2 linked regions of the Novipirellula caenicola genome follow. Each later gene encodes a partner of the first gene's protein in a complex. Links are inferred from orthologs where the notes say so. Each region holds a gene or a part of one and is shown on either strand. Other genes may lie near its edges. The genes, in order: ABEA92_RS04710 and mnmG.

Region 1 (16,244 bases):
CCCGAGAGCGGCAAAAAGTTTTGTACGAATGGATCGTCGACGAAGCACGAAAATTCCCCTCCCTGGCCGAAAACGCTTGAAAAATCCTTTTCAGCGGCGCGAAACTTCAGCCTATCGATCTGCATCGAATTGGACAAGACGAACCCAAACAGAAACTTGTTGTCGCGGCTTCCTATCCCAACGAAGCCGCCGAGAGTTCAGCCCGCTGCCGTCAATCCTACGACAAGATGCAATCAGTTGCTTGCATTTGATTGCTAGCGTTTGAGTGTCAATGCTGGAAATTTTCAGCGTAAAAGACGAAGTGGATCTCTTGGAAATGACGAAACAAGTCGAGTAGGCTGTTTGGGATCCCTGGGAATGATTTTGTTTCCGGGTGCATTTCTGAACGTCTTAAACGCTTTCAAGGTGAGGCGTTTCATCTACCTCCGAGCTGCCGGTGGCACTTGATTCGTTCTCTTAGTCGTTTCTGTTCTCAGCCTTCTCGATCCACGAAGCGGGCGATCCTTTTCGCAATGTTGTTGTGGGGGATGACGCCTGAATCGACACGTGGCAGCGAAGTCGATGCATCGTGGCTGCGATTAGCTAGCCATGGGCAAAAGCAAACACCGATCGAATTGCCTTGGAGCAAACCGCCGGGCGAAGCTGCGGTTCCATTGACGGATGCTAGCGGAACGGTGCGTGCCGATGGCGGCGACGCGAGCCCTAGTTGGTTCGATCCGTCGCTCGGCGATGCGACACGTCCGAGGAATCGCACCGACGAAACGACAGGATGGGGATTCACCGACGGGATGATTACGGAGTCTTCCCCATCGTCAGAACATGCCCGTTTGCATGGTCAGGTCCATACGTTCGAACAGGACACCGTACATGAAGAGTGGTTGCCGTCGGTGCATTCATCGAATGCAAATCGATCGCAACCGCAACATGATTGGGTGATTTTGCCGGACGGGCTGCTCTATAAATCGTACCTTGCCGGGCCTCACGAGCCGCGTATTTCGACTGTCCTGTTTAGCGATACCGAGAGCGGGATCTTGTGGGACGCGACGCTCGGCGGACGTGTCGGATTGTTGCGCTATGGAACGCCGGGGGCGGTCGCAGCGGAAGGTTGGCAGTGGGATCTCGAAGGAGCCGTGATGGTTCGGTTGGATGTCGAAAATTCAGAAGACGTCGAATCGATGGACTTTCGTTTCGGAACGCTGATCACGTACGCGGATGGACCATGGTCCGCGAAACTCGGCTACTTTCACATCTCGTCGCACGTGGGCGACGAATACATGGAACGTTTTCCGTTGTTTCAGCGAATCAACTATGTGACGGAATCGCTGATCGCGGGCGTTAGTTACCAAGCATCTGATCCGCTGCGGGTGTACGGCGAGTTTGCCTATGCGGTAAAGGCGTCCGGCGGCGCCAAGCCAATCCAAATTCAATTCGGTGCCGAGCACGTACCGGTTCCGCTACAGCCTAAGCGTGGCGGGCCATTTAACGCCATCAACGTCGACGTTCGTGAAGCAGTCGATTTTTCGCCCACGATGACGCTGCAAACCGGTTGGCAGTGGCAGGGTATGGCGTCACAACGCCGAATTCGTTTTGGACTGCAATATCTAAACGGCTACACCACGCAGTTCGAGTTCTTTCATCAACGCGAAGAGCAAATCGGCATCGGTAGCTGGTTCGATTACTAGCATCGCCTCGGTAATCATCTTCACAAAAAAAAGCGGCCAACCCTCGCCAGAGGGCAGCCGCTTTTGGTTGTCAGGTTTCGCCGTGTGATCACCGAGCAAATCGGTGCGTTCGGAGATTAGCGTATCGCCGGAGTTGGGACGCCGCGAGCAACGCTAGGTTTCGAGCGAAAGATCTTTCGAGTGCGTTCCGGTTTGTACGCGGGCTCTTCGGATTCGACGATGGTTTCGCCGGGGTAGTGCGATTCGCCTGAGATGTATTCTTCGCCAACGTGAAATTCGCTCGGGTAAGATTCCGAAACGCAGGATTCGCAACCGCAGCCGACCTCGCAACCTGAATCGCAACCGCCGTCACAGCCACCATGGCAACCGCCATCACAGCCTGATTCGACCCCACATCGATATCCCCACAGGCTTTCAATTCCTGAGAAGACCGAGCGGCATTTGCCACAGGATTGGCCGTTGTGATTCCCGCACTTGTCGCAGGGATCGCAAGCGTCGGCGGGATGGTTGATCCAAGGATCGACGTACAGTTCGCCACAGCCATCACATTCGCCGCATCCGGGCGTACCGCAGCCTCCGCCGCCGAACATCAGCGGTCCATTGGCTCCGCCGCACGTGGGACCGCAACACCCGGTGAACCAAAGGAGGGCGATGGAGAGAGTCAGGAGTGAGAGCTGTTGTGTCGGTTTCATTGGATTTAGACCTTCGTCGTCTTGCCGAGTGGATAGTTGTCAATTCGGCCATCCCATTCGACTCAGTCCAATAAATCCTTATAATCCGCAAAATTTAACAGCCCGCGGAATGCTAGCAGCCCACGGAATGCTGGTAGCCCCATGCGAGTAGGCCAAGGAACAGCGGAATCAAATTCCCACGGCCTCAATCGGGCCAGTTATCATTGGTCCCTTGGCGTTGCCCACTGCTGACCATGAGATTGCTCGCCTGGCTGGCATTTTTGGCCAAGTTAGGACGGCTTCCTCGTCCTGGCTTCCTCACACTCCCCTCCCCCCTTCATCTTTGCTGATCTGCTTTGGAGACGACTTCATGAAATGGCGTTTGATTGCTGGAACTCTTTTCGTTTGCTTTGCCTGTGGTGGTGCTGTTGCCCAATCGGCCGCGGAAACTGCCGCGAAACCATCCTCGGCTGATCTGCCTGAGGTGGGCAAGATTGACGGCGTGCAACCTCGAAACGTCGTTTTCATTTTGACAGACGACCATCGCTATGACGCGATGGGGTTCATGGGGCATCCGTTTCTCGAAACGCCGCACCTCGATTCGCTCGCCTCGGGCGGAGTCCATTTGAAGAATGCGTTTGTCACAACATCCCTTTGTTCACCCAGCCGGGCGTCGATTTTGACAGGGCTGTACACCCACAAGCATCGCGTGATTGACAACAATCGTGCGGTGCCTGAGGGAACGATTTTTTTTCCTCAGTACCTGCAAAAGGCTGGCTACCGCACTGGGTTCATCGGCAAATGGCATATGGGCGGCGAGCATGACGACCCACGCCCTGGATTTGACCACTGGATCAGCTTCCGTGGCCAAGGCAATTACTTGCCACCGGGGCCGAATTACACGCTGAACGTCAATGGTAAACGAGTCAAGCAGAAAGGTTACATCACCGATGAATTGACCGACTACGCGATCGAGTGGCTTGAATCGCAGAAGGACTCGGATGAACCGTTTTGTTTGTATCTGTCGCATAAGGCGGTGCATTCGAATTTCACGCCTGCCAAGCGACATGCCGACCGCTACGCCAATGCCGACCTTAGCTTTCTTCCGCGTGGCAAAGAAATCTCCGCCGAAAACAACGCACCTCGTTGGGTTCGCGACCAACGCAACAGCTGGCACGGCATCGATTTTTCCTACCACAGCGACAATGGACTCGATTACCTCTACCGCCGATATTGTGAATCGCTGTTGGCGGTGGACGACAGTGTCGGCCGTGTGCTTGATCAGCTTAAAAAGATGGGAATCCACGACTCGACGCTGGTCATCTATATGGGCGACAATGGTTTTATGTGGGGCGAACATGGCTTGATCGACAAACGGGTTTCGTACGAAGCGTCGATTCGCGTGCCGATGATGATGCATTGCCCTGAACTCTACGAAGGAGGGACGGTGGTCGAATCGGTGATTGGAAACATCGATATCGGGCCCACGATCTTGCATGCTGCGGGCTTGGAAACGCCCGACTACATGGACGGCAAGAGTTTTCTCGAACTCCCCAACAATCCCGACTTGGATTGGCGAGACTATTTTCTCTACGTCTACTATTGGGAAAAGAACTTTCCGCAGTCGCCCACGCAATTTGCGCTTCGCGGTGATCGTTTCAAATACATCACCTATTACGGACTGTGGGACGTCGACGAATTGTATGACCTGGCCAGCGATCCAGGCGAAACAAAGAATCTGATCGCCAATCCCGACTACCGGTCGGTCGTCAAAGAGATGGAGAACCGGTTGTACGAAATGCTAGGCGACGCCGGAGGGATGGACATCCCGATGAATCAACCTCGCGGCGGTTCGCAGAACAAACGTTGGGCGGAGCGTGGTGGTGAGGAAGCTGCGGATTTCCCTGCCGCGATCGTGGTCGAAGAACCGCTGAACAAAGGCGCCCGCTAAAACGAGCGACCCTCATTTTGGGATATTGCCGTCACCGAGCCCGCATCGGCACTCGGTGACGGCGAATTTGGCCGCGTGCCAAACGCATTGTGGAACGTTTTCTCGCGACCGGTTATATGGGTAGCGGGGCGAGAGTGGCAACTTGCGCAGTGGTCTATTTTACCTAATCGGCGCCAGCGGTCGGGGCGCGATGGAACACGGTGACGCCAAGGACGATTTTGATATCGGATTTTACGCAATTTTCCGAACGAAACATCTAGAAGGAGTCGGTCGTCGGGATCGACAACGTGGATTGCAACTGACGAAGTGATCCTGCGTTTGTCCCTTCGTTCGATTTTTCCGTCGGAGAGATCCCGTGAACCGGTTGCCTCAAACGCCCGAAGAACTGGTGCTTCAATTTGAGCTCGCCGAAATGCTCGAGCTGCTCGAGGATCTCGGTTTCGAGTCCAATGCTCAGGCCGCCGCCATGTTCAAACAGACGCTGAAATCGCTGGGATGCCTCGAAAAGACGCTGGCTCACTTTGCCGCGCCCACTCGGTTGCGCCGCGCAGGCTAGCCGATCCCCCGTGTTGTTAGGCCCGCCATCTGTGGCGGTTATGTTCGGCGGGCTCGCGGCGGGCCGAGAATAATCTAAAATGCTTTGCTTCACTACGAATCGGAGCGTTGGACCTTGGACCTCAAAAATACGAATCAGCCCGCACTGTATTTGCGTCACCTCGATCTCGAGCATGTTGACGCATTGGCGCGGCGAATGGTCGATTGCTTGCCCGCCGGGATTTCCTTTGGATTGGTCGGGACGTTGGGGGCGGGCAAAACGCGGATCGTCCAGTCGATTGCCGCGGCGACGGGGGTTGATCCTGCGGATGTAACAAGTCCCACGTTCACGCTGCTGCAATCCCATCACGGATCGATCACGCTGCATCATTTGGATGCCTACCGCGTCAGCGATGACGATGAATTTTTGGAGTTGGGGGTCGAAGAACTCTTTGACGATCCACAAGCTTGGACACTGGTCGAGTGGGCGGATCTCGTCCGTTCGGTGATGCCATTGGAAACCGTGTGGATCAAGATCGATATCGAACAGGATGCCCGTTTTCGTCAAATCACGATGTCGACTCAGGATCTCGCGCTGCATGAATCGCTTCGCTTGCTTCATCAACAGTGCATTGACGATGGCTGGTCTGCGGCATGAGTGACGCTGTCCGTTCAGTGCTGAAAAATTGGTTCGAACATTCTCGCATCGAATCGATCCAGCCGATTGCGTCGGGATTGAGCGGGGCTGCCGTGTTTCGTGTCTCGATTGCCCAGGGGCAGACGTGGGCGCTGAAACGCTATCCGCTGCACACTTCTTTGTCTCGCGTGGACCAGATTCATAGGGTGATGGTCACGGCAAAGAACAACGGCTGCGATGTGGTACCCGAGCTTAAGCGATGCGGGCCAAAGCTGGGCGGGCCAAAGCGATACGATCCAGGTGATGCCGGAGTGCCCAATCGCTACGCCATTGATGATGGCCAATACGTTTGGGAGCTAGCCCAGTGGATTGACGGCCAACCATGGCGCGAGCCCGCGACGGGAACCGGTCTGCTGGTCAGCGATTCAGCGGCTGCAGGCGATCTTGCTGCCAATGCGGAAACCGAACGACGACGCCACGAAGCGATGTTGCGTGGCGGATCGGCAATCGCCGTTTTTCACCGCTCGGTACGTTCGTTGGGAACGCAGCTGCAAGCACCCCCATGTGTCTTGACGCGTCAAAAGCGGCTAAAGGAATTGGGCTCGCAAATGGACGCGATCATCGCAAGCGATCTGATGCAGGTCGAGCATCTGCATCTGCGGTTTTCGTTGCAGACGGCGATCGAGCGATTTCGAGCCGATTGGAATCGCGTCACAAGTCCGCTGGCTGCGACTTTGGCGGCGCTATCACACGAGTCGGTTGAGACGCAAATCGTGCTGGGGGACGTTCATGCCGAGCACATTTTCTTTGCCAATTCCTGCGCGGGCGATGCAGTCGAATCTTGTTCGGTCGTCGGGATCATCGATTTTGACGCGGTTCGGATGGATGCGGCTGCCACCGATCTGGCCCGCTGGATTTCCAGCTTCCTAGGTGAGTGTACGGATGTGCATACTGCGTGGCATTCGGTATTGGCGGGTTATCGGCTAGAATCGTCATTGGATGAACAGCAAGAAGTGATTGCGAAAAGCATCGTTCAGGTTTCAGCCTGGATTAACCTTGCCAATTGGGCGACTTGGTTATTGCTTGACCATCAGAATTTTTCCTACGATGACGAGCAGATTGCCCAGCGGATCGATCAATGGATTCGAGTCATTGATAAACTCGGTAGATGATCGGTTGGCGAAGCGAATTGGATTCTCGGCAAAGAGCTTATTTGAAGCGTACTGAACATGATAAATAGAAACGGCGGCGGACTTCTTGGACTTGGATGTTTGTTGCTGGCCTTTGTGGTCGGCATCCCCCATGTTGCAACAGCCCAGTCGGGGTTTGGCAACGACGGCGGCGTCTTCTCCGATTTCTCACTGGGCGGATTCGGCCAAGACTCGGGGGACCCGGCGAAATGGGAAGCCAAGTACTTTGTCGAGGAATCCGGCACGCAAGGACGTTTGGAGGTGATCGTCGATGTGGACGCGGGTTGGCATATCTATTCGGTGACGCAGCCCGCCGGCGGACCGATGAAGACGAAATTGTCAATCGAGTCGCCCGAGTCCGTGAAATTGGCAGGCAAGTTCGTTCCCGACGAAGCGCCGCACAAAAGTGTGTCGGAGATTTTTAAAGGGATCACGATCGAAGAACATGGCGGCCGCGTGGTCTGGTCTGCGCCACTTGTCGTCCCCACTGATTTTCGTGACCCGATTTCGATCGCCGTCGAGGCCCAGGTTTGTAAGCCCGATGGCGCTTGCATCCCCATTTCAGAAACATTGACGGCCGCCTTCGCAGGCAACGTCGCCGCTGCCGCCGCGATGACCCAAGCTGATGCCGAATCGGGAAATCAAGCGGTTGAACCGGCGAAGACGGTTGCTACCAAACCATTTCGAGACGACGGTTACGAGGTGCAGTGGACGGCGGAATTGACGCCTGCCACGGTGGCTCCGGGAGATCGAGCGACGCTAAAGCTGACGGCGATTCCGGATGCTGGATTCCATGTTTATCAATTGACCGTGGATGACGCCGACTTTTCGACCAACATGGTGGTGTCTGAAAAATCGGGACTGCTCGTTGGCCAACCCAAAGCGAGCAGCGTCGCGGTGCCGGTCGATGTCAAATTGTTGCCGGGCGTGATGTTTCACAAAGGCACTGTGACATGGTCGTTGCCTGTGCAGGTTCCCAAGGACGCCGAACCGGGGGCTCACAAGATCGCCGGCATGATCGCGTACCAAGCTTGTACGGACAAGAGTTGCCAACAACCGATGGCGCTGACGTTTTCAACCACGCTGAATGTCGGCAGCGCAAGCGGGGCTGGGACCTCGTCTGCGGCGGTCCAGTTCGCTAGCGTGAAACGCGCCGATGTACTTGATGCGGCTGCCGAGACCCAGTGGGTCGACAAACTGCCAACCAAGCCTGCACCCGCAACCCAAGACACCGGCGACGACACCGAATCGCAGCCCACCGGTGACGCGGTTGCAACCGGCGCAGCGACTGCCGCCGACGGCGAAGCATCTCTTGATGACAACGCCGAAGACACTGCGGCCCATCCAGCCACTCCGGTTCAGCCCATCGTGATCAACGATGGCGACGACTCCGAAGGCCGCCCGTTTGCGGTCGTATTGATGTTTGCGTTCTTAGGCGGGGTGATCCTGAACTTCATGCCCTGCGTGTTGCCGGTGGTGGGACTAAAAGTAATGAGTTTTGTTCAGCAAGCCGGCGCCGATCGCAAGCGTGCGTTCTTGCTGAATTTCTTCTACGCGGCCGGCATCATGTCGGTATTCGCACTGTTAACGGCACTGGCCGTCGTCTTTTCACTGTCTTGGGGTGAGCAGTTTACCTACTTGCCTGTTCGACTCGGTTTGACGCTGCTGATGTTTGCGATGGCGCTTAGCTACCTTGGCGTGTGGGAGATTCCAGCGCCGGGCATGGCCGGTGGCAAGGTCTCGCAAGACTTGCAAAAACGTGAAGGTTATCCGGGGGCGTTCGCCAAAGGGGCGTTTGCCACCGTGTTGTCGACGCCTTGTAGTGGCCCGTTTCTCGGCGCCATTTTCGGTTTGACGATCGCTTTGACCGCCGCGGAAACGACCGCGTTGATGATGACCATCGGATTGGGAATGGCGATCCCTTATATCATGATCGGCATTTGGCCCAAGCTGGTGGCGTGGTTGCCCAAGCCAGGAAATTGGATGGAGACGCTAAAAGAATTTTTGGCGTTCTTGTTCTTGGCCACCGTGGCATTCTTTTTCAACCAGTTCAGCGACGACCACAAGGTGCCGGTCTTCGTAACGTTGTTAGGCGTATGGTTCGGTTGCTGGATCATCGGCAAGGTTCCCAATTGGGCCGATATCGAAAAACGATTGGTGGCTTGGGTGAGCGGTGTGGCAGTCGCCACGGCAATCGGCATGATGGCGTTTCAGTACTTGGGCGCCGAGCCCGCTCCTCAAGAGGGCGTCAAGACGATCGCTTGGGAAGAGTACAGCGAAGAACGTCTGCAGGAATTGCAAGCCGAAGGCCGCACCGTGATGATCGATTTCACTGCAAAGTGGTGCGTGAACTGTATTGTCAACTACAACGTGGCGCTGAACACCGAGGAAACTCGCAAGGTGATCGAAGAACTCGATGCGGTGCCGATGTTGGCGGATTGGACTGATCACAATCCCGAGATCAAATCGAAACTGGCTGAATTGCAGAGTCGCTCGATCCCGGTTTTGGCGATCTACCCCGGATCCAACCCGAACCAACCGATCGTGCTGCGTGACTTGGTTAGCCAATCCGCAGTCATCGACGCATTGCGTCAAGCCGGTGCGAGTGTCGACGATCCGGCGATCGCGCGATCGAAGAAGTCGCCATCGAAATCAACGGCGTTTGTTCATTAACATGCTTGATTCCAATGAAACCATCGTGGCCATCGCGTCACCGACCACACCCGCGATGCGAGGAATTGTTCGCATGTCGGGGCAATCGGTGGTGCCGATCTTGGAAGCGGTGGGAATCAAGTCCTCACAAGCCAAACGCGCTCAAGTGATCCAAAGCCGGATCGATCTCGGCACACCGCTCGGTAAATTGGATATCGCGGTGTCGCTGTGGCCGACATCGCAAAGTTATACGGGGCAACCGTCTGCGGAACTGCACACGATTGGTTCGGCGCCTGTGTTGCAATCGATCGTCAACGTGTTGACGACCGCGGGGGCGCGTGCGGCGCGTCCCGGTGAATTTACGATGCGGGCGTTTTTGGCAGGACGGTTGGATTTGCCGCAAGCCGAAGCGGTGCTTGGCGTCATCGAAGCCGAACAACGAGGGTCGCTCGAGCATGCGTTGAATCAATTGGCGGGAAATCTATCCCGGCCGCTCGAACAGATGCGTAGCGAGATGCTTGATCTGCTTGCCGACGTCGAAGCAGGACTCGATTTTGTCGACGAGGACATCGAATTCATCAGTGACGAAGCGCTCGTTGAGCGGCTTAGTGTGATTCATGCCGCGGTCGATAAAACACGCCAATCGATGGAATCCCGAGGCGGCAACCGCTCGCGAGCGATTGTAGCGTTTCGCGGTAATCCCAACGCGGGTAAGAGCCATTTAATCAATGCATTGGTGGGCCGCGAGGTGGCGATTGTCGCTGACGTTGCCGGTACCACCCGCGATGTCGTCTCGGTCGAAACCACGCTCGACGGACATGCCGTTCAGTGGGTCGACACCGCGGGGATCGAGAGCCGAGCTCAGCACGACCCACTGTTTGAGATCACCGCGGCGTCACAGGCTCACGCGCTTCGCGCTTCGCAAAATGCGGACGTGCGAATTTGGTGTGTCGATGCGTGCCACGACGATCTGGCGGCTCAGCGACGTTATTTTGAAACGCACGATGGATCATCCAAGCGGTCGTCGATTGACATTTGGGTCGCTACGAAATCCGATCTGATTGATTCAACCCAACGACAACCTGATTGGATGTATACCAGCGTGATCACGGGTGACGGTGTCGATCGATTGCGTGATCGAGTATCACAGTTCGTCGCATCGCATGACAAGGAAGAAGTGGGCTCGATCATGGGAACGGCCGCACGCTGTTCCGGTTCGCTCGCCCACGCTGCCACGTGCATCGAAACGGCGATTCGTTTTGTGCAGCAAGGCGACGGTCATGAATTTGTCGCGTCCGAACTGCGAGTCGCTGTTGAATGCCTTGGTGAGGTCACCGGGGCGGTCTACACTGACGATATCTTGGATCGTGTGTTCGGTCGCTTCTGTATCGGAAAATAATCATGCAATCGCAGAAACCAATCGCCGCAGTGCTACCGCGAAATCGTGTGCGGGGAAATCAAGTGCCCGCTGCGGTTCATGTGGCTCCGCATGATTCGCCCCTAGGCGTGATCCATTCGGTTTGGACGACGCGTGGATTGTGGCGTTTGCAATGGGGCAATGAAACGCCGGAATGGAGTGAGCAGGACGGTTCGCAAACGGTTCTCGGTTGGGCTCAATCGCTTGACGATCGTTTGAATTCCTTTTTCGAATTCGGTTGCACAACGTTTGAGACCATCCCGGTGGACGAATCGAATTGGACTCCGTTTGCCAAAGCGGTTTATCGCCAGTGTCGTGAAATCCAGCCTGGCAACACGCTTACCTACAAACAGCTTGCTGAACGCGCGGGAAGCCCTGCCGCCAGCCGCGCCGTAGGCAGCTGCATGGCTCGCAATCGGATTCCCATCGTCATCCCCTGTCATCGCGTCGTTGCATCCTCGGGACACCTTTGCGGATTCAGTGCCCCTGGCGGTCTGGACACCAAACAATTTTTGTTGGACTTGGAAAATAGCGATGCGGTACCGCTGGCCGTCACTTGGACATCGTGATCGGAGTCGACGAGTCAAACTGCTTGCATCGCCGACTTGATTGCTCCAGCGTTCCCCTCAATTGACGGCGTTGAGCAACCGAAATGATTTTAAGCGATCCACGCCCGAATTGCTGATTGCCGACGTCTGCGGTGACGATGTTCACCTCAGCGGCGTGTTGGTGACACCGGTCGCCTTGCCTGGTTACAAACTCGCCAAAAACGAAGAACTCGTTCAGAAAAACGAAATTCATGAGCAGCACGTTCACTTACTCTGACATTGCCAAAATGATCGATCACGCGTTGCTGGCACCAACGCTATCGGCGTCTGATTTGGATCATGGAATCAAATTGGCATTGGCCTACGATGTGGCAAGCGTTTGTATCATGCCGTGTGCGGTGCCGCAGTGTGCGGAACAATTGTCCGGCAGCACGGTCAAGACATCGACGGTGATTGGGTTCCCGCTTGGCGTGAACAGCACGACGGTGAAACAAACCGAGGCCGAGCGGGCGATCGCAGATGGTTGCGAAGAACTCGACATGGTCGTCAATATTTCAAAGGTGCTCAGCGGCGATTGGACGTACGTTCGCGATGACGTCGCAGCGGTGATCGATGTTGCCCATCAAGCTGGGCAAAAAGTGAAAGTGATCTTCGAAAATTGTTATCTGAACGAGGATCAAAAGGTTCGGCTCTGTCAGATCTGCGGCGAACTGAATGCCGACTGGGTCAAAACATCGACGGGGTTTGGAACCGGTGGCGCGACGATCGAAGATCTCCAGCTGATGCGATCTCAGACGCCCAGCCACGTCCAAGTGAAAGCAGCCGGCGGAATTCGTGACCTGCAAATGGTCATCAAGGTGCGAGAAATGGGTGTCACACGGGTTGGCGCCAGCCGGACAAAAGAGATGCTTGATGAGTGCCGATCGCAGCTTGGATTTCCCCCAATTGACGTAACTGCTGGACCCACAAGCACTTACTGATTTCGGTAAAAAAAGATGAGTACATCTTCTGTCTTCCGTCGTTAAAGAGCTGCCCTTAATCGGGTTTTTGCGAACGTTTAGTCCGCCTTGGTAAAACCCACGGCGCAAAAATACTGAAATTTGCGGCAGATTTTCGCATTTACATGGCCCCCCCACGTTGCGGAAAAACCGCTTTTGTAGTTTACTATCCGTAGAGCTTAGCTCTCCCCAGCGAATAGTTATCAGGTCCCTGTTTAGAGGGGCCGTCACAAGCTAGCTGGTGGGTGACCAACTCCGTCGTTTGCCCCACGACGCATTGTGTTGCCCGCCAGCTTTTTTTATTGGGGAATTGGCAGTGGACTGCCCGCTTTTCACGGCCATCCTCTTCGCGTTCTCTCGTTGCCGTCCTGGGATCGTGATTGGTATTCACGCTCTTTTATCCAACCGCAATCTCAGTCGAATTGTTTTTTTTCGAGTAAGCGGTCAAAATAGAGACACACGGCAGGAAAGCAGCCATCACAATCGTCCGTCAAATCAACCGACGTGTTCCCAGAGTTCCCCTCATGACGACTCCTCTTCAAGCGATTCGCGATTTACTGAACGAAGATAAACGTTATCGCATCGAAGCTTATCAATTCATCCGCGAGTCGCTGCATTACGCTCACGAGAACAACGAAGCGACCAGTGCGGCGATGGCCGACGCGGATCCGTCGCCGGGAATCGCTTCGGAAAATCCGAATCACGTCACCGGACAACAACTTTGCGAGTCATGTCGACGTTACGCGATTGATCAATATGGCTACTTGGCCAAGATGGTTTTGGCCAATTGGGGCATTCGCTCGACAAGCGACCTCGGCGAATTGGTGTACAATCTGATTCGCATCGAACAGATGCGTAAAAGTGAAACCGATCGCCGCGAGGATTTTGATGACGTCTTTGATTTTGACGACGCGTTCGAGCCTCAGTTTGAACTTGTCGCTCGCGACGAAGACTGAGTCAAAACGAGTGCCAAAACGAGTGCCAGCTTGGTTGTGGGCTGGATGCTTCGTCTGCTTCCTGATCGCCGGTTCGGCGAACAGCGTTTCGGCTCAAGGTACCACCACTGACGAACCATCAACGCAATCGGTGGATCACTCAGCGTCCCCCCCGGACGAAAAGCCGCGGCGTACTTATTTGGGACGCATTGTCGCGCAGCCGATGGGGCATCAAGGCGCACCATGGCTGATTCGTGATAACCGCGACGATGAAGAAAACGCGTCGGATTCGTTCGTTCAACTGCAGTTAACCGAAGGCATGGTCGTATGCGATCTTGGCTGCGGCAATGGTTACTGGACGCTGCCGATGGCGAAAAAGGTTGGCGAGAGCGGCCGCGTGTTGGCGGTCGACATTCAGCGTGAAATGCTCCAAAAACTTCGGGTTCGCAGTGCCAAAGCCAAACTGCGAAACATCGAACCGATTCTCGGGAAAGTCGACAATCCCAATCTGCCGCTTGGCGAATTGGATCTCGTTTTAATGGTCGACGTTTACCACGAATTCTCGCATCCCGAATCAATGCTGTGGCACCTCCACCGCGCACTAAAACCAACGGGCGTCATTGCGCTGCTGGAATACCGTGAGGAGGACCCTTCGGTGCCGATTAAGCCCCTGCATAAGATGTCAAAAAATCAGATCATGAAGGAGTATCAGCGGAACCACTTCAAGCTGGTGAAAGAGTATAACATGCTGCCTTGGCAACATTTGATGTTCTTCGCCCGTGACGACAGTCCGCTTGAATCCATCGATCCGATTCCGGCGAAGCAAGTTCTCGAAGCACTTCCTTGAACCAACGTCGCCGTACAACCTGCCTATATTCCTCCCACCCAACGGAAGTCCCACGCAATGGCTCCTAGTGTTCGCATCCGTCTTTCCGTCATGATGTTCCTGCAGTTCTTTATCTGGGGATCATGGTATGTGACTGCCCCCAATTATCTGAGCACCATCGGATTCGAGGCGACTGATTTTGGAAATACCTATTCGGTGGGGCCGATTGCCGGTTTGCTAACACCGCTGTTGGTCGGTTTGATCGCGGATCGTTTCTTTTCGGCCCAAAAGGTACTCGCGATCCTGCATCTGCTCGGGGGCGTGATCATGTTTGCCGCGGTTTCGTTTATGAAGGGAGAATCGCCGTCGCCATCGGTGATCAACTGGGGATTCTTCCTTGGCTACATGCTGACCTATTATCCGACGCTAGCGTTGACCAATACGATCGCGTTGAAAAACATGTCCGACCCGGAAAAGGAATTTCCTGGCATTCGAGTGCTGGGCACCATTGGCTGGATTGCCGCTGGTTTTGCGTTGACCTTTACTGGTTACGAGACCAATTCGGGAATGTTTTATATGACCGCGGTAGCCGCGATCGCGCTGGGCGTGTTCAGCTTTGGGCTTCCGGATACCCCGCCCGTCCGCTCGGACGAAAAGGTTTCGCTTCGTCAGCTGTTCGGGCTTGATGCGTTGGCGCTGCTGAAAGATCGTTCGTATTTGGTCTTTCTGGTCTCTTCGATGTTGATCTGCATTCCGCTGGCGTTTTATTACCAAATCACCAGCCGCGTGGTGGAGTTAACCGGGTTGCCGATTGGGACAACGATGTCGTATGGCCAGATCTCGGAAATCGTGTTCATGTTGGTCATGCCGTTTTTCTTCAAACGGCTTGGCGTCAAATGGATGCTCGCAATTGGGATGTTGGCATGGGTGGGACGTTACACCTTGTTTGCCTTTGGTGCGTCCGATGAAATTCGCTGGATGATCATCTTAGGGATCGTGCTGCACGGAATCTGTTACGACTTTTTCTTCGTTACCGGACAAATTTATACCGACAAGAAAGCCCCGGAATCGGTGCGTGCTCAAGCACAAGGTTTGCTGGTCATGTTGACGCTTGGATTGGGCATGATGATTGGGGCTCAGGTCGCCGGCGTCGTCGAAGGCCAGCACACCACGGCTGAGTCGGTCGAATTTAGCGAGGTCGTGGTTGCCAAGACCAAACAGATCGACGACGCGACCAAGGCAAACGTGAGCGAATCCGAAATTGAGCTGATGCAGCAAGAAAAGGCCGACGCGCGTCATTCCGAGTTGGCGGCGATCCAGTGGTATGAGTTGTGGATGAAGCCTGCACTGTTTGCCTTGGCCGTATTGATCGGCTTTGTCTTGCTGTTCCACGAACGGGGCGTTGATATCGCCAAAGCCGACATTGACCCTGTCGAGACAAATCCGGTTGAGTGAACGCGGTGAATCGAGTTCGGCCATGTCGCCATCTGAATTTTTGGTGACGTTTCGAAACCAAGCTGCCGAGCTTGGTTTCATCGCTGTCGGAGTCGCTCCGGCGATCCAATCGCATGGTTTTTCCAATTTAGCCCGCTGGATCGAAGCGGGCTACGCGGGCGAGATGGATTACATCGCAAACCGCTTGGACGCGTACAAGCATCCTAGTGGCGTGCTCGATGGGTGCCGCAGTGTGATCGCGTTGGCGTATCCCTATGATGCCGCGCCGACGCAATCGGTCGCTCCGGGGACCGGCCGTGTAGCACGCTATGCGTGGCAAGGCGTCGATTACCACGACGTGATCCATCCTAAATTGAAACAATTGGTAGCGGCGATTCGTAAATCGTTCCCCGATGCGGCGGCGCGGGGTGTGATCGACACCGCTCCGATCATGGAGCGCGAGATCGCTCAGCTCGCGGGATTGGGATGGCAAGGAAAGAACACGCTGTTGTTGAACAAACAGCTCGGCAGCTATTTCTTTCTCGCCTGCGTATTGACCGATGTCGACTTTCCGCCCGACACGCCCCACGAATCATCGCACTGTGGCACCTGCACCGCGTGTCTGGATGCCTGTCCCACCGATGCGTTTCCACGGCCTGGCGTGTTGGACGCCACTCGCTGTATCAGTTATCTGACGATCGAAAGTCGCAGTGAAATCGCCGAGGATTTGCGTGAATCGTTAGGCGATTGGGCGTTTGGATGTGACGTT
Region 2 (16,169 bases), on another replicon or contig:
TTCGGCTACAATCGCACCTCGTTTGCGGGCGAAAGGTTTGTAGGCCGTTATTTTTCCGGCACCGGTGCTCCATGACCGTATCGCCACGAATCCATTGCTCGATTGTTTTAGCGTCTTGTTTCCGCTCAGTTCTTGCTCGTCTCGTATTCCAAACGGTTTCATCAAGTTGTCTGAAATTCCCCCCAGCCGAAATTCCGAGTCGACCGACTCGGCCGCTCGAGAACTCTCGATCGTCGATCTGCAGCAGCACATCCATCAGATGTATTACGAGAAGGATGTCGCGCGTGGCGTCGAAGGCACGTTCATGTGGTTGATGGAAGAGGTAGGAGAATTGTCATCGGCATTGCGAGGGAACGATCGCGAGAATCTCGCCGAAGAGTTTGCGGACGTGATCGCGTGGTTGGCAACGATCGCCAACGTCGCTCAGATTGACCTGAACGCCGCGTTGGTTGCCAAATACGGTCACGGTTGTCCCGGTTGTCACCGGTTGGTTTGTGAATGCCCCGATTCCGAAAAGCCGTGAATCCAATCAAGTTAAGCTCCGATTCTATGAACCCATCGAACGTGATCCGGCCCTGCAGACTGTTGTTTCTCTTGGGATGCCTGTGCATCTCGCTCGTCACGCTGCAGAGTGCCGCTGCGGAGGAAACGGCATCGGTGGCGGACAAGCCGAGTTCCCAAGCATCTGAAAACTCAGCATCTGCGAGCTCCGCACTTGCAAACGATGTGATCATTGGAATCAATGGTCTCTTTCGAGTCGGGTGTTGGACCGGAATTCGACTCGAGTCCCAGCCGACGGCGCCTGTTCGCGTCCAAACCGAAGATGGCGACGGGGTTTCGGTAAGCTACGTTCGCGATTTCGCCGACACCGACTCTGCCGGTTCGAGTTGGACGTATGCGATTGCCGGCAGCGAAGCCGCTCCGTTGATCGCCGAGCGTGCCGATGGCAGCCAAATCGTCACACGTTTTCCGCCCATCGGAGCGCCATCGCGTGAATCGTCGCAGGTGCCGCTCGGCATGCCTTGGATTGTCAGTTTTGGTGATCCACTAGGCGTTCATGAAATTGGTGAAAACCGAATTTTGAAGCGAGATGCGTCCGTGGCGGTTTCACAACCCACCGCCGCGGATCAGCTTCCCGATTCGGTGATGGGGTACGAAGGAGTCGATTTGATCATGGTCGGTGCCGGCGGTGCCGAGTTGTTGGCCTCGCTCAGCTCCGCACAGCAGCAAGCTATTGTCGATTGGGTGCAATCCGGAGGCCGGATCGTCTTGATGCTTGGTGGTTCGTTGCCGGAAATGCAGTCGGCGGCACCGTGGTTATTGGACCTGTTGCCGACGCCCCCCGGTTCTCAGTGGACCGTCGTTGAATTGGATCCCTCGGCGATCGAAACCTTCACCTCGACGCAAAACCCTTTGTCATCGTTCCTGGGCGCCAAACTTCCCAAGGGCGTGGGAGAGGTGATCATCACGGGGCGAACGACGCGGCGAGTCAGTACACCGATTGCCGCAGAGTACATCGTGGGGTTGGGCAAGATGACGGTGATCGCCGCGGATTTGCATGCGGAACCTTTTGTCGATTGGCCGCAGCGATTGGATTTGGTGCTCAGTTTGACTGGCTCGCTGTTGCAATCCACGGACACGCCGTTTGCCAAGACCAACCGCTCGACCGCGTATGATGATTTGGCAGGCCAGATGCGGTCCACCTTGGACCAATTCGACAGCCAACGCCGGTTTGGTTTTTCGTTGGTCTCACTGATCGTGCTCGGTTTGATTGCGTTGATCGGGCCGCTGGACTACTTCTTGGTCAATCGCGTTTTCGGCAAACCACTTTTGGGCTGGCTGACGTTTCCCATCATGGCGATTGCCATTTCCGTGCTGTTGGTATTGCAGGCTCGCGTGGTGTCGGACACCGAGCCAAACGCGACGGCAAAGGTTGCGTCCGGTGCCGGTGAGCAAGTGAAGCTTGCGGCGTCGTCGGCACCGACATTGCACAGCAATCGCTTCGAGATTGTCGACATCGATTCGGCCAGCGGACGGGGCAAGATGTTCACTTGGAACACCATCTATTCGCACGATGCACGCCAATTGGATGTTGCGGTGGCCGCGAGCCCGGCGTTTGAGGGGATCGCCAAACGCATCGATTCGAATCTAACGTTTCCCTTTGGATTTCCCGGCCGATCGTTCGGCGCGATCCAGGTCAGTGGCGAGAGTGCTCGTTTGCCCGGCTACGAGGTCCTGCTTCGATCCCGCGACAATACGTTGACCAGCCAATTAGATGACGTCCCGTTTGCGCCACGTAGCAGTAAGTCGATTGCCAGCCAGATGCGTTTTGTCGCCGACGTTTCCGAGGATCTGTCGATGCGGCGGCGTAGTGGTAGCGAGCTGCTCGAAGGATCGCTGCGGAATCCATTTCCGGTCGACGTGCTCAATGGCATGCTGATTTATCGCAATTGGCTGTATTTGCTGCCGACACGATTTCCAGCCGGCACCTCGATCGAGTCGGTTGATTCGCTGCGTCAAAAGAATTTCCGTTGGCAGCTGTCACGACAAAAAGCACTGGAAAGCTCGACCGAAACCGAGTCATGGGACCCATCGTCGACCGCGAATCTAGAACGATTAACCGAGATGATCATGTTTCATGACGTGGTCGGAGCCGAACGGTACACGGGGTTGCGTCACGAGGTACTTTCGTTCTTGGATCTCAGTGATGTGTTGACTCGCGAACGTTGCATTTTGATCGGAAAGCTTGCACGTCCGGTGACCCAGTTCCAAAACCAAGGCGATCAAGACGAACCCATTCATGTTGACGAAACTCTTTCGCTGATTCGGTTGGTAATGCCAATCAGTGCAAAACGACGATAACCCAAAAAGCGGGCGTCCTAACCAGGCCGTTCGTCCATTTGTGATCGCAACCATTTACATCGAAAGCGAAGACCACGCGTGATCAAGACAGTTGACTTAACCAAAAAATATGGCGACGCGTTCGCGATCAAAGGGATCGATTTGGATCTCCAAGCCGGTGACTTGTTCGGCTTTATCGGGCCCAATGGTGCAGGCAAAACGACCACGATGCGGATCATCGCCACGCTATTGGAACCGACTTGGGGCGAGGCCTATGTGTGTGGCCACAGCGTGCATACCCAGCCCAAGGAAATTCGCCGGCTTGTCGGCTATATGCCTGACTTTTTCGGGGTGTATGACGACATGACCGTGGTCGAGTATCTCGAGTTTTTTGCTGCGGCCTATCGTATCAACGGAAAACAGCGAACCGATCGCGTCAATGAAATGCTCGATGTCGTGGACCTCGAATTTAAACGCGATGCCTACGCCAACACGCTTTCGCGTGGTCAAACTCAACGTCTTGGATTGGCGCGTACGCTACTGCACGACCCGCAAGTCCTGCTGCTTGACGAGCCGCTTTCGGGGCTCGATCCGCGAGCCCGGATCGAGATGCGGAATCTGCTTCGCAAGCTCGGTGAAATGGGCAAAACCGTGATTGTCAGTAGTCACATTCTGCCCGAATTGGCCGATGTTTGTAACAAAGTCGGGATCATCGATCGTGGTGAATTGAAGCAGAACGCCAAAGTCACCGAAGTCATCAAGATGGTGCGCGAACACACCGTGTTGGTGATTCAAACCGCGCAGCGCGAGCAGATGGATGATGTCGCCAAGTTGCTGCAAGGGCACGAGAAAGTGCAGGGCAGCGAGCCCGGCGATGATGCGATCCGCATCGTGCTAAAAGCAGGTGTGGAAGATTACAGCGATCTACCGAAACTGCTAATCGAAAATGGGATCGCGTTGAAACGATTCAGCGAAGAAGAGCTTGATCTCGAGTCCGCGTTCATGGCACTGACCAAGGGCACCAGCCGCCGCATGTAGACGTTAAACAATTACGACTCGCTTGAGGGAAGGTTTTCAAGGTCAATTTTATCTTGAGGTCTCCCGGATGCTTGCTTCATTCTTCTTAGCCAGTGGAGGCTCGCGAAACGCAGGGAACCGATTGTTTTAGCCGTCGCGAAAAGCTCGTCCAAGGGTTCGCCAGGTAGGCCTGGAATAAAATCAAACAAGTCGAGGTAGCCCAGTTTAGTACTGAGCATCATCAGGTGTTCGCGGGCAATGTATTCGGGCGTAATGGGAACTGTTTTCTCAATCCCCGTTTCGGGATCCAGCTCATTGCTAATCCAACATCCCTCTAGTTTGGATAGCACTTCATAAAGTGCTTTCACGCTTTCATCGGATCGTTTGAAGATGATATCGACATCTTGCGTGGCTCGCGGGAAGCCGTGGTAGTTGACAGCGTGTCCACCGATGATCACGAACGGTACGTTTGCTGTGGCCATTGTTTCGGCAATGCGTAGCGGCGAATCATCATTCATCGCGCAGTCCGCATTCGTGTTTCATCTCCATCTCTAAACGCTTGACATTTGAAGCTCGTCGCTGATGGTGGTTGCGTTTGATAAATGCTTCGACTGCCTTCGGGTTAGATCGCATCGTTGCAATGGCGGCTTGTTGAAGCTGGCGAGACAGAGCTAAGCACTCTTCCGGTGTCAGTGCGTGCATCTGCTTGCGTCGCCAAGCGTTCGCTTTTTCATTTGCAGCCGAAATGTGGTCGGAAGTTGGTTCGATCATCAGTCAGTTGAGCATTTTTCTGGAAAGGCGTAGGGCTGATTCCCGCTAATTTTAAGCAAGTCGATCGTAGCGTTCTACGGATTCACTTCATGTGGCGGAAAAAACAGCGCTTTTGAAATCCAAGCCGCAGCTTTGCTACTTCTGCGGCGCGGCTTTGGCTAACCGCATGACCAGATGTTCGAGTAAGAATCGATCGCGTCCATCGGCGCTGTGCGTTCCTTTGAGCCGGAGGTCGGCGTCCAGTAGCCAGGGCAGTAGCTGTTTGCCGCGGGCTCGCCCGAGGCCTCGCAGCTGAGCTTTGGATTGTTGGATGTCCGAGGGGCGGTGGATTCCCGCCGATGCCAATGCGTCTTCGAGCTGCACCGAGCGGCCTTCGCGTTCACGATGCTCGACCACCGCGGTGGCCATCCCCAATCGACGCAGCGACCAAGCGATCTGTGGCAGAAGTGCGATTGGCCGCTGACCGCCGCTCATCAGTTTGTCTAATTGCAGCAGCGCCTCGGCAGCGTTGCCGGTCGCGATCGCTTCGGTGATTTGCCACACCGTTTTGCCTTGCCATCCGGCGACCACTTCCCGCACGAGCGGTTCGTCGATCGTTTCTCCGGGCGGTTTGTAAAGTGCCAGCTTGGCGATCTCGGTTTCAATCATCCCGATCTCTTCGCCCAGCATTTCGATCAGGGCGTCGGCGGCTTCCCCAGACAACGCAGCGCCATGCCGTTTGGCGACATAGTTGCACAAAAATTTGCGACGGTTGGCTGCGGTGATCCCCAGCTTCTTGTCGGTGCTGGCGGTGCAGGCGACGGCCAAGTGGTCGCCCGCAATCGCTTTGTACAACTTGGTGTTCGACGCCAACGTTGTCATTTCCATGACAAAGCGGTTGGACTCGCCTGGATTAGCAGCATACTTCTCCAGCTCCGGACGATGATTCGACACGAATTTGTCGGCATCGCGGATCACGATCGTTCGTTTTCCATCAAAATCAAACAGCGACGCAGTGGCCAGGTCATCACGGAGATCAGACCAGCGAACCGTTTCACCATCAAACGAGGTGACGTCGCCATCAGAAGACAACGCCGAAATAACCCATGTCCGTAGCGTGGTGTCGGGACCAAACACGGCGGCCATCGACGGCAATTGCGCCGGTGGCTTGGTTAACATTTCAAAGGCGTTCAGAATCGCCATCAGTAACTTTTAAGCGAGTGTTTCGAGTGGGGACTGCCAGGGCTCCAGCCTAAAGACTGTGCTTTGCAAACGCCACCGGTGGCAGAAGTTCGCCTGCGACCGGAGTTTAGAGGCGACCGGAGTTGTGCCGCTCCTATTGATGACCGCCTGGAAGCCGATCCCTCATCCTGACCGGCGAGGCACTACTCACTAATTGTACGTCGATTGGTTGCGAGCGGCAGTGTGCTCGTTGTCCGATGGCATCGGGAGCCCGCTGATCGGCAGGAAACCGCGAATCCGAGCACGTGGGGCCAACCCCTGCGTGTCGATCGGGCGATCCAGGACGTAGCTGCCCATGTTGCCCGCATTGTCGGTCGCGTCGATGCGTAGATACAGTTGACGCGGCAATTGCGGATCGGCGGGCCAAACATAGTCGCCATCGTTTCGAAGTCCCGCGGCGATCGTGGTCCACGGACCTTCCACATCGTCGCTGAACGACAACGTGATCGGCCGCGTCATCAAGTTGGCGTCGTCACAATCGTAGCGAATCACCAATGATCCCGTGCGGTCGCCTTCGCCATATTGAGCCCCGGTGATTCGCACCGTCGGCTTGCTCTGGTCAACGACCACGACAATATCGGGGCTTTCGCCCGCCTGTGGTCTCGGGCTGGTTAATCCGTTGGAACTGACGACGACGATGCGAAAACCAAAGACACCTTCTTCCTTGGTTTCAATATCAAACGGACTGGCATTGTCAGGGTCTTGGCCCCAGAACTTCCAACTCTTGCCTCCATCGGTGCTGCCGTACAGTTCCACTGATTCGACGCCGACGATTCCTACAGCCTCGAGTTCATATTCCAAGCTGAATCGATTCGAGTCGCTGAACCGAGTCGGAACACGACCACCAAAGGTGGCCGAATCGATGCGTGACTGCAACGCACGTTGTGCACTGTAGTGATCGTCGGCGGTGGTGGTAGGAACCGCCCATTGGGTTTGCGGTTCATTGGGATTGCCACTCACGGTGGCAGGTCGTTTTTCAACCCGTTTCTCCGGTGGTGCCGGGCGTATGGGACGGTCGCTTTTGGTGATCTCGCTCTTGTCGATCGGCCGCATCGCTTCGGCAGGCGTTTTAGGTCGCGCCGCTTCGGTGGTTTCGGGACTTGTTGGTGCTGCGGCCGCGGCCCCGGTTCCAGGTGCAAACAGCGTGGGACCTTTGCGGGACGGAGTCGCAGGTCGTGGTGTTTCGTCAGCACCAAACGGCAGCGTGACTTGCTCTGGCGTGGCAGGCGAGGGCAACTCAATCGCACCTGGCCGCTGGGCGTAACGTGGCAACGGAAACGCGTTTCCGATTTGCCCAGCAACCTGCCCGCGAACCGGGTTGTGTGGCACCGTGGCGGTTTGTGGCATCAGGAAACCCGTTGCGGCTGGCGTTTGCGTTTGCGTTTGCAACTTTGGCTGCGCGGGCTGGCTTGGTCGAGTTTGCAAGCTCGGTGGAACTTGCAAGCTAGGCGGGACTTGCAAGCTGGGTGGCACTTGTAAACTGGGCGGCGTACTGACACGGGGCGGTGCTGCGGGGACGGTCGGCACTGCGGGCGCGGTCAGCACAGGGACCTTCGCCGGCGGAATGATCCGTCGCGTATTGGCTGGGCTAGGTGGCGCCCCGGTGAGCGGTGCTTGAGCATACGCGTGTTGAGTTTCGCCGGCAGGCGTGTGCCCACGAAATTGGTTCAGCGGAGAATCACCACGGATCGAGCCGTAGTTCGCGGCGATCTTTGGCGTCTCGCTTTCAGGCTTTTTGCGATCCAGTTTGATGATCGGGCTCGAACCGCTCGTAGGATCGCTTTCGGCCGGACGAATATACAAATCGGTGGTCGATGGGGACGACGAAGCCGTTCGGTGTTGAACCGAGATGGCTTTTAGCTGCGGTTTGGCAAACGGAGCCGCGGTGGGCACTTCGCTGTCGCGGTGATCGCTGGCGGCAAAGCGGTTAGTTGGCAATGCAGCCAATCGTGGCCGCTGCAGTCGCTTCATTTGCACGGTCTGGTTGCCCGCCGAGTCGATCGCAGTGACATGGATCGATAGTTGACGCCAATCTTCTTTGGGAAGAAACGTAAACGAACGATCGTCCCCTTCGGGTTGGACCGGAATCAATCGCCACTGAGATTCCACATCGCTGGCGTAATAGATCCGCGTGTCCGAAATCGCGGTGGCGTCTTCGATATCCATGCGGCAGCGAACCGTGCCATCGGCATCGCCGTCGGCATGCAGCGTCATCAGCGGGCCAGTCGTGTCGACGACGACCTTTAGCTGCGGATGAATCGGGCCCGCCGGGTGGGCACTGCCGCTGGAATCGAGGGTTTGGGTCGCAAACAGATAGACGCCGTCTTCGTCGCTCGAAAATGCGAATTCACGGATCGTCGGCGGTTTCGAATCAAAGTGTTCCCAGCCCGAATTGCCGCCGCGATTGACGTACAAACGCACTTCCACCGGACGCGATCCGGCAGTGTCCACGTTGAATGGGATTTTAAACGAGCGAGAATTGAGCACTGCAACCGGTTCGACGGTCGAGCTGGCTGCCGAGACCGCATAACTTGGCGGCCGTCCTTTAGCAGAACCCACCTCGGTTGATATGATGGCGTCAGTGCTGCTTGTTTTTAGAGCCGGCGAGTCTGCATGAGCATGTACTGCTGTGATAGCAAATCCCGATCCGCTTAGCGCGAATACCGCAGCGGCGACGGCTTTCTTGGCGGTATGCATCTTGTCGATCAGCCTTCAAACACGGAAAACGGTGTCCTTACCTATCCTCTCCGGTTCGACTCGCTCCCCTTTCCTTCTTGATCTATTCACCCTGCGACGTGATTCCATGACAAAGTCTTCTTACTCTTATGACGTTATTGTCATTGGTGCCGGTCATGCGGGCACCGAAGCCGCAGCCGCTGCGGCTCGTGTGGGAGCAAAAACCGCGTTATTGACGACCAACCTGGACACGGTGGGGCAAATGTCCTGTAATCCCGCTATCGGGGGTGTTGCCAAGGGGCAGATTGTCCGCGAAGTCGATGCGTTGGGCGGATTGATGGGGCGAGCGATCGATGCGACCGGCATCCAATTTCGCCTGCTCAACTGCCGAAAAGGCCCGGCGATGCACAGTCCACGGGCTCAAGCGGACAAAAAAGCCTACCAAAACCACATCAAATGTCAGATTGAACAGCAGCCCAATCTGCATCTGCGGCAAGAAACGGTCGTGGATCTGATCACCGAAACGGTCGATGGCAAAACCCGTGTCGTCGGAATCAGCGTGGTCGGCGATGCCGAGTACCTCGCTCCGACCGTAATTTTGACCACGGGCACCTTCCTCAAAGCGATCATGCATACCGGCGATGCCAAAACGTCCGGGGGCAGGGCAGGGGAGGGGACCACGACCGGAATCAGCGGGGCGCTGAACCGATTGGGTTTCGAGGTCCAGCGGTTTAAGACCGGAACGCCGCCACGGTTGAACTCGCGAACGATCGATTACTCGCAACTCGAATTGCAGCCGGGCGACGACAATCCGCAGCCGTTTTCGTTCATAACTGGATCGTTGGCTCATTGCGAGCAATTGCCTTGCCACATCGCCTACACCAACGATGCGGTGCATGAATTGATCCGTGCCAATTTGGACCGGGCGCCGATGTACAGCGGCCAAATCAATTCGCGGGGGCCACGCTATTGTCCTTCGATCGAAGACAAGGTCGTCCGCTTTGCCGACAAAGATTCGCATCAATTGTTTCTCGAGCCTGAAGGACGTCAAACCGAAGAGGTCTACGTCAACGGAATCTCGACCAGTCTGCCACGCGACGTCCAAGACCAGATGTTCCGTATGATCAAAGGACTCGAGAATGCTCAAATCATGCGTTACGGTTATGCCGTCGAATACGACTTCTGTCCTCCCACGCAATTGTGGCCGCATTTGGAAAGTAAGGCGGTCGAAGGATTGTTCTTGGCCGGGCAAATCAATGGCACGACCGGTTATGAAGAGGCCGCTGGTCAAGGTTTAATCGCAGGGCTAAACGCCGCCCGTAAAGTCGCCTCCAAGTCGCCATGGGTACCCACGCGTGATCAAGCCTACATCGGTGTTTTGGTTGACGATTTGGTGACCGCAGGAACCGATGAACCCTACCGTATGTTTACTAGCCGGGCAGAGTATCGGTTGTTGTTGCGACAAGACAATGCGGACCGCCGGTTGACCGCCGCGGCCGACGAGCTCGGGTTGATTGATGCGCAGCGTCGTGATCGTTTTGCCAACAAGTTGTCACAAATCGATTTGGGCATGGAGCTACTAAAGAGTTCCCGAGTCGACAACACGCCCGGCGATGTCTATCTGCGTCGTCCCGAAGTTGACTGGAACGTGATGTGTAGCCACGTCGAAGGACTGCGTCAGATCGACGAAGATGCTGCCACGCAATGTCTGTATGACATCAAATACGAAGGCTACATCACGCGGCAAAAGATGGAGGTCGAAAAGCACCACCGGCTCGCAAGTAAGCAGATTCCCCAAGCGTTCAGTTACGATGCCATCGGTCCGCTACGCCAGGAAGCGCGAGAGAAACTGAATCGAGTTCGTCCGCAAAATCTCGATCAAGCCAAACGAATCAGCGGCGTCACCCCGGCCGATCTCGCCTTGGTACTCGCTCACCTCGAACGCAAACGATAAGCCGTTAGGCAGTTAGCAGGAGTCTTTCAGTAAATTGGCCGTTTTGGTGATTGCCAGGGTTCCGGCACTGAACCGGGGCTAGCGCCCAATTGGGGGCGCTGTGAAGCATTTAGAGACGACAAATTACAGCATTTGTATTCCGTAGCTACGCTCGCCAGAGCGTGGATGATTGCCAGCCAGTGCAATTCACCACCTTCTCGCGAAGGTAGCTACGATCTGGCGAAGGTCGCTACGAGAAAATGCTTCACCGCGTTGGCCCTACAGCTACTGCGACACTGAAATCTGTTTCAGTAGTTGGTCACGCATTGTGATCACTTTTTGGTTGGCCTCGTTCATCGCGTCCGGCGGGATCACGATTCCACGCAACGTGGTCTCAGCTGCTTGCCGATTCTTTTGAACAGACCATTGGATTTGGCCGATTCGCAATCGTGCTTGATTCGACTGAGCTCCACCGTGAATCGCGACGAGTGTGAGAGGTCGAATCGCTTCGACATACAGCTTCTTGCTTGCCAATAATTTGGCGTAGGCTGCCAACAGGGTATCGGATAGTCCGCAGGTGAGTTTCAGTTGTTCCAGTCGCTGGAAGTGTTGTTGTGCGATGATGGCACTCGATGAATCAATGGCCTGTCTCAGCAAGTGCACCAGTCGGTTGAATTCCGGATGGTCCTGGGCGTTAGGCTTCTCCGCTGCAACCGCAGGTGTCTTTGGCTTTGCGAGTAGCTTCGTTAACAGCGGATTGAAACCGGGTTTGGCCGCCGCCGCAGGTTGGGGCGTCTCGGTTTTTACCGTGGCGCGGCGGGTGGCGGTGGCGGTGTTCATGGCCACCGGGGTGGGGCGATTTCCCAGTGCCGCTGCGATCGGGTCTTCGTGTTCGATCTTTTTGCGAGACTTCGCGAGACGCTGCTTGTCGCTGCAAAACAAATTGTATTGTTGTAGCCACGCGTTTCGCGAAATGACGTCCCAGCCTTCGCAGTCCACCCAATCCTGCCGCAGCATCAATAGGCCAATCGGTAATCCTACTGCCACGCCGATCAAGTGCAGCATTTCCGACGACATCGAAAATCCTCCCAACGCCAAAAACACAAGCTGCATCATTAGAAACGCCGACGCGAGGCTGATGATTCGTACCTCGAACGTCCCCATGCGAAAGCCGACGACCCAGAAACAGTCCATTTCATTTTCAGGAGCCCACAACATTGCGATCACCAGCAACGAGAAAATGACGCCCGAGGCTCCGAGTGCCCCGCCGTCGCTGCCCAGGATAAACATGGGAAGCTGGACAATGATGCCGCCGACCAAGGCCATCAAAAGGTACAACGCCAAAAACGGCAGGTTTCCTATCTTGCCTTCGACAACCAATCCAAACGCCCACAGGAACAACATGTTCCCCAGCAAATGCATCAGGTCGGCGTGCATGAATGCGCAGCTAATCCACTGCAGCGGATTGATCGTGTCGAATTGAAGGATCAGCCACTCGATCGACTCGACTTCCACATTGCCCAAGGCGACCTGAAGCGTGGTGAGACAAAAGATCACAATGTTGGTCGCGACTAGGCCACCAGTCACGATTGGTAGGTGGTAGACCGGAGCATCGGTCGTGTAGGGGGCGATAAGAATCATTGGCAGATGAGTGCACGCGGTAGATCGGACGCAGAGCCTCCACAGGAGTACAAGTTAATTGGAGCATCCGGCGAAGTCGCGTTCCACTAATTCTGGGTCCTGCACGCCCCACAAAATCCAAAAAACGCGGGCTAGAATCCTTAAGTTCCGATGAATACGGGACTTATGGAATTCAAATCGATCTTGACCCACTGTGTCAACTCGATAGAATTCGTTGGTGAGGCAAGCTTGGTAAGGCAGGGGGACTCGGAGTTTCTTGCTGCTTGCGTTTTTCGCACACTTTAGCTCGGTAATGTGCTAGTGCGGGGGACGGGAAGGTTGCTAAACAAAGACTCGTGGTGAACGGTTGGGTGACTTGTGTATCGGATGCACAACGAATCATTAACTTACATTTGCTAGCAAGTGACATCATGATGGTCTGTCTTTGGACGAGACACGCTGTATTGGGCTGCATGTTGCAATACGCCGAGGTCGTGTTCAAAGCTCCAGGATTCACAATGTAACGGCTCGTCATGCAGGGAGGATGGTTTCTGCCATGACCATTAAGACGGTCTTCACGACAGGCGAAGCGGCCAAGATTTGTAAGGTCAGCCAGCAAACGATTATCCGTTGTTTCGACAACGGTTCGTTAAAGGGGTTTCGTGTCCCCGGAAGTAAATTCCGACGCATTCCACGTGAACAACTTTTCATGTTCATGAAGGAAAACGGAATTCCCACCGACGCACTTGAAAGCGGCAAGAAGAAGCTGCTGATCGTGGACGACGATCAAGATTTGGTCGAACTGATCAGCGAAGGTTTTTCGCGTGACGGGCGTTTCGACATCCGCACCGCAAACAACGGGTTCGACGCCGGAATGGGAGTGAAAGAGTTTCGCCCCGATCTGGTGATCTTGGACGTGATGTTGCCCGATATCAACGGCAAAGAAGTATGCCAACGTGTTCGCAGCGATCCCGCGATGGATATGGTCAAGATCCTGTGTATCTCGGGGATGGTCGAGCACAACAAAGTCGACGCTTTGAAAGCGGCCGGTGCAAACGATTTCATGCAAAAGCCGTTCGCGATCGATGATTTGATCAACCGATCGTGCGACCTGCTCGAAATGGAACGCGGCGTGATCAATTAAACGGTCACGCGAAAACGGAATTCGGCTTCGCTCCAGCATCACAGGATAGGCTCCGATCCTTTCAATGTGGGATAGGCTTCCAGCCTGTCAAAGTCGCATTGGCATCCAGCCTGTCATCGCCGTAGCGAAGCTCAACAAGACTTTCGATGTCGTTACTAAACGATTCGGAAACCCACGCCCGAATTTTCGTGACCCTGAAACTTTACGTTGACAAAGCACCACCTCTCGGTGACAAACGCAGGCGACCTGCCTACCTCGACGTGGTGCAAACTGAAACAAGTGCGACACGGATGGTCTTCTTAGCGTGATGTCCCCAACCCACTTGTTGCCCAGCCTGCGTTTCGAATCCAGTCGATGGTGGCTGCCCCGTTCGCTCGTTGCTACCGAGTGTTTGACGGGGGTGCTGTTGCGCAGCCATGAAACGGATTTGTTGGCCGCTGGCGAGCAAGGCGTCGAAGGCGGCGTTTCGCAATCGCCGGATCCGATCACGCTCCAGCGAACAATCGCAGCATTGCGGACCGATCCGCCGCTGTTGATCTTCGCCGCTGCGTCGTTTCCCGGTGATTCGACGTCGTTAACCGGTTTGGCAGCTTGGCTTGCCGAAAACGCAATCACACCGTTTTCCGAGGGTGATGCGTTTTTAGGGGCGCCCGTGATCACGTCCGCAATCCGATCACGCTGGAGCGAACTGGATGCGTATTTTAGAACGCTGCCGGTCGAACAATGGCTTGCAGAGGCGACGCTTTGGCTCGAGGTGACCGGCCCAAGTGTTGCTGCGTCATGGCGAGATCGATGGCCGAGTGTCACCTTCACCGCAGCAGAGCTGAACGGTGTGGCTCCTTCGCCTACGCCTGGGATGGCGGCGGCCGAGATCGCGGCGGCCGATTCGCTGCATCAGCTTGCTCGGCAGATGCAACACACCCGCACGCTCGAGCGATCGTTTGATCGTCGACTTCATACGCAAAAACTCGCTGCGCTCAAACAATTTGCTTACGGACTCAGTCACGAGATCAACAATCCGTTGGCGAACATCTCGACGCGAGCCCAACAATTGAAGCAGGGCGAAGCCGACCCGCAGCGAAGTGCGTCGCTGCAAAAGATCGTCGACCAAGTCTATCGAGCTCACCAGATGATTGCCGACTTGATGTTCTACGCGAATCCGCCGTTACCGGAGACCTCGCAGTGTGATCTGAACAAATTGGTGCGATCGGTTGCGGATGAATTTGTCGACGAGGCTGATTCGTTATCCATCCGATTGGAAACCGAGACTTCTGTCGACGAGCTCGTGCTTGATCTTGATGAACCGATGTTTGGCGAAGCGCTGCGAGTCTTACTGCGAAATTCGATCGAAGCGATCGGATCATCCGGCACGATTGTGGTCTCGGTCGTCTCCGAGGCGACTCGCATCTTGATTCACGTAGCCGACAGCGGTCCTGGACTCTCACGTGCGGCACGTGAACATGCGTTTGATCCCTACTTTAGCGGCCGCGAAGCCGGCCGCGGGCTTGGGCTCGGGCTGTGCCGAGCCTACCGGATTGCCAAGTTGCACAACGCCGACATCACGCTCGCCGGTGGGGCAGCCGGTTGTGTCGCCACGATCACAATGGGTAGGTCGCCCGCGTAGCGGATAAAATCTTCGTTCCCAAGCTCTGCCTGACGCCGTCAACGATATTCCTAGTAGCTACCTTCGCTAGAAGGTGGTGATTCACAACGGACGCGAACAATCCACGCTCTGGCGAGCGTAGCTACGAAACGCAAATGCTGCAATTTCCAGCCTGAAGATTGTTCATGGTGTTGGACTCTGGCTGGGAACGCACTTCTTTCGAGGCTCCCGCTTCGTCTCTTGTCGCACCGCAGCAAACGCCCAAATTGGCTGCCGCAACGGCAACGCTGCGAGCATCCAAAATCGCCGAAGACGCTAAAAACATCCAAAACATAGCCCGGTAGTCGGCTGGCCGGCGATCTCCAATAATTCTTTTTCGCTTGAACACGTTTCCACTTTACGATTGATGCAGAAACCATGCTAGATTCCGCCTTGGAATTGGTTCGATTGCAAGAAAATGGCGATTTAACCGCAGTTGAGATTGCTGAAAAAGCTTTGGCGTCGGTCCGCGACACCCAAGACTCGATCAACGCATTCACTCATGTTGCGGCGGAACAGGCCATCGAGGCGGCTCGACGCGTCGATGCCAAACGCGCCGCTGGCGAGCCGCTGGGCATCTTGGCTGGCGTTCCCGTGGCGGTCAAAGACGTGCTCTGCACCAACGACATGCCGACCACGTGTTCCTCGCGAATGCTCAAAGATTTTCGCCCACCCTACGATGCCACCGTCGTCAGCAAGCTTCGCGAAGCCGATGCCGTGATCATCGGCAAAACGAACATGGACGAATTTGCGATGGGCGCCAGCACCGAAACCAGTGCATTTGGGCTGACCCGAAACCCCTGGGATACCAATCGCACGCCAGGCGGCAGCAGCGGTGGCGCGGCCGCTTGTGTTGCAGCCGGCTCGGTGCCGCTGAGTCTGGGGACCGATACCGGTGGTTCGATTCGGCAACCCGCCGCGTTCTGTGGGATCACGGGGATGAAGCCGACTTATGGACGCGTCAGCCGTTATGGGTTGGTCGCGTTCGCCAGCAGCTTGGATCAAGTCGGCCCGATGGCGTGGTCGGTGCCCGATGTCGCGCTTCTGTTGGAAGCGATCGCTGGATTTGAACCACGCGACTCGACTTCGCTGAATCAATTTGTACCCAAGTATACCGATGTACTGCAGTCGTCCGATTTACGTGGCTTGCGAATCGGTGTACTCAGCGAGACTGCGGAAACTGCAGGTATCGATCCGGCGATCATGGACGTCGTCAACGAGGCGGCCAAGGTGTTCCAGAGTCAAGGTGCCGAGATTGTCGAAGTCAATCTGCCACACAGCAAGTATTGGGTTCCCACCTACTA

Evidence for each region.
Region 2: the proteins of ABEA92_RS04710 (region 1) and mnmG are in contact, whole or in part, in a solved structure (PDB 9HIP), measured with the Escherichia coli proteins. The link is inferred for Novipirellula caenicola from one-to-one orthologs.

Annotation. Positions count from the first base shown.
Region 1 is NZ_BAABRO010000002.1:145,945-162,188, reverse strand. Bases 8,571-11,527 are described here. They hold ABEA92_RS04710 (tRNA modification GTPase), read left to right. Parts: upstream 8,571-9,339; coding sequence 9,340-10,716; downstream 10,717-11,527. Other genes in these bases: ABEA92_RS04700 (hypothetical protein), read left to right, coding at 11,374-11,527; ABEA92_RS04705 (methylated-DNA--[protein]-cysteine S-methyltransferase), read left to right, coding at 10,719-11,303; ABEA92_RS04715 (protein-disulfide reductase DsbD family protein), read left to right, coding at 8,571-9,338. Also shown: ABEA92_RS04750 (sensor histidine kinase), read right to left, coding at 1-48; ABEA92_RS04745 (DUF1207 domain-containing protein), read left to right, coding at 528-1,682; ABEA92_RS04740 (hypothetical protein), read right to left, coding at 1,799-2,374; ABEA92_RS04735 (sulfatase family protein), read left to right, coding at 2,724-4,304; ABEA92_RS04730 (hypothetical protein), read left to right, coding at 4,660-4,860; tRNA (adenosine(37)-N6)-threonylcarbamoyltransferase complex ATPase subunit type 1 TsaE, read left to right, coding at 4,975-5,496; ABEA92_RS04720 (phosphotransferase), read left to right, coding at 5,493-6,647; more of ABEA92_RS04715, read left to right, coding at 6,705-8,570; more of ABEA92_RS04700, read left to right, coding at 11,528-11,559; deoC (deoxyribose-phosphate aldolase), read left to right, coding at 11,534-12,262; ABEA92_RS04690 (Minf_1886 family protein), read left to right, coding at 12,805-13,236; ABEA92_RS04685 (class I SAM-dependent methyltransferase), read left to right, coding at 13,298-14,062; ABEA92_RS04680 (MFS transporter), read left to right, coding at 14,120-15,496; tRNA epoxyqueuosine(34) reductase QueG, read left to right, coding at 15,519-16,244. UniProt on the Escherichia coli protein: Exhibits a very high intrinsic GTPase hydrolysis rate. Involved in the addition of a carboxymethylaminomethyl (cmnm) group at the wobble position (U34) of certain tRNAs, forming tRNA-cmnm(5)s(2)U34.
Region 2 is NZ_BAABRO010000003.1:284,704-300,872, forward strand. Bases 8,185-11,066 are described here. They hold mnmG (tRNA uridine-5-carboxymethylaminomethyl(34) synthesis enzyme MnmG), read left to right. Parts: upstream 8,185-8,653; coding sequence 8,654-10,480; downstream 10,481-11,066. Other genes in these bases: ABEA92_RS08470 (hypothetical protein), read right to left, coding at 8,185-8,547; ABEA92_RS08480 (rhomboid family intramembrane serine protease), read right to left, coding at 10,745-11,066. Also shown: ABEA92_RS08440 (MazG nucleotide pyrophosphohydrolase domain-containing protein), read left to right, coding at 167-523; ABEA92_RS08445 (hypothetical protein), read left to right, coding at 550-2,862; ABEA92_RS08450 (ABC transporter ATP-binding protein), read left to right, coding at 2,941-3,879; ABEA92_RS08455 (hypothetical protein), read right to left, coding at 3,891-4,376; ABEA92_RS08460 (hypothetical protein), read right to left, coding at 4,369-4,629; holA (DNA polymerase III subunit delta), read right to left, coding at 4,765-5,811; more of ABEA92_RS08470, read right to left, coding at 6,001-8,184; more of ABEA92_RS08480, read right to left, coding at 11,067-12,100; ABEA92_RS08485 (response regulator), read left to right, coding at 12,636-13,223; ABEA92_RS08490 (sensor histidine kinase), read left to right, coding at 13,531-14,847; Asp-tRNA(Asn)/Glu-tRNA(Gln) amidotransferase subunit GatA, read left to right, coding at 15,244-16,169. UniProt on the Escherichia coli protein: NAD-binding protein involved in the addition of a carboxymethylaminomethyl (cmnm) group at the wobble position (U34) of certain tRNAs, forming tRNA-cmnm(5)s(2)U34.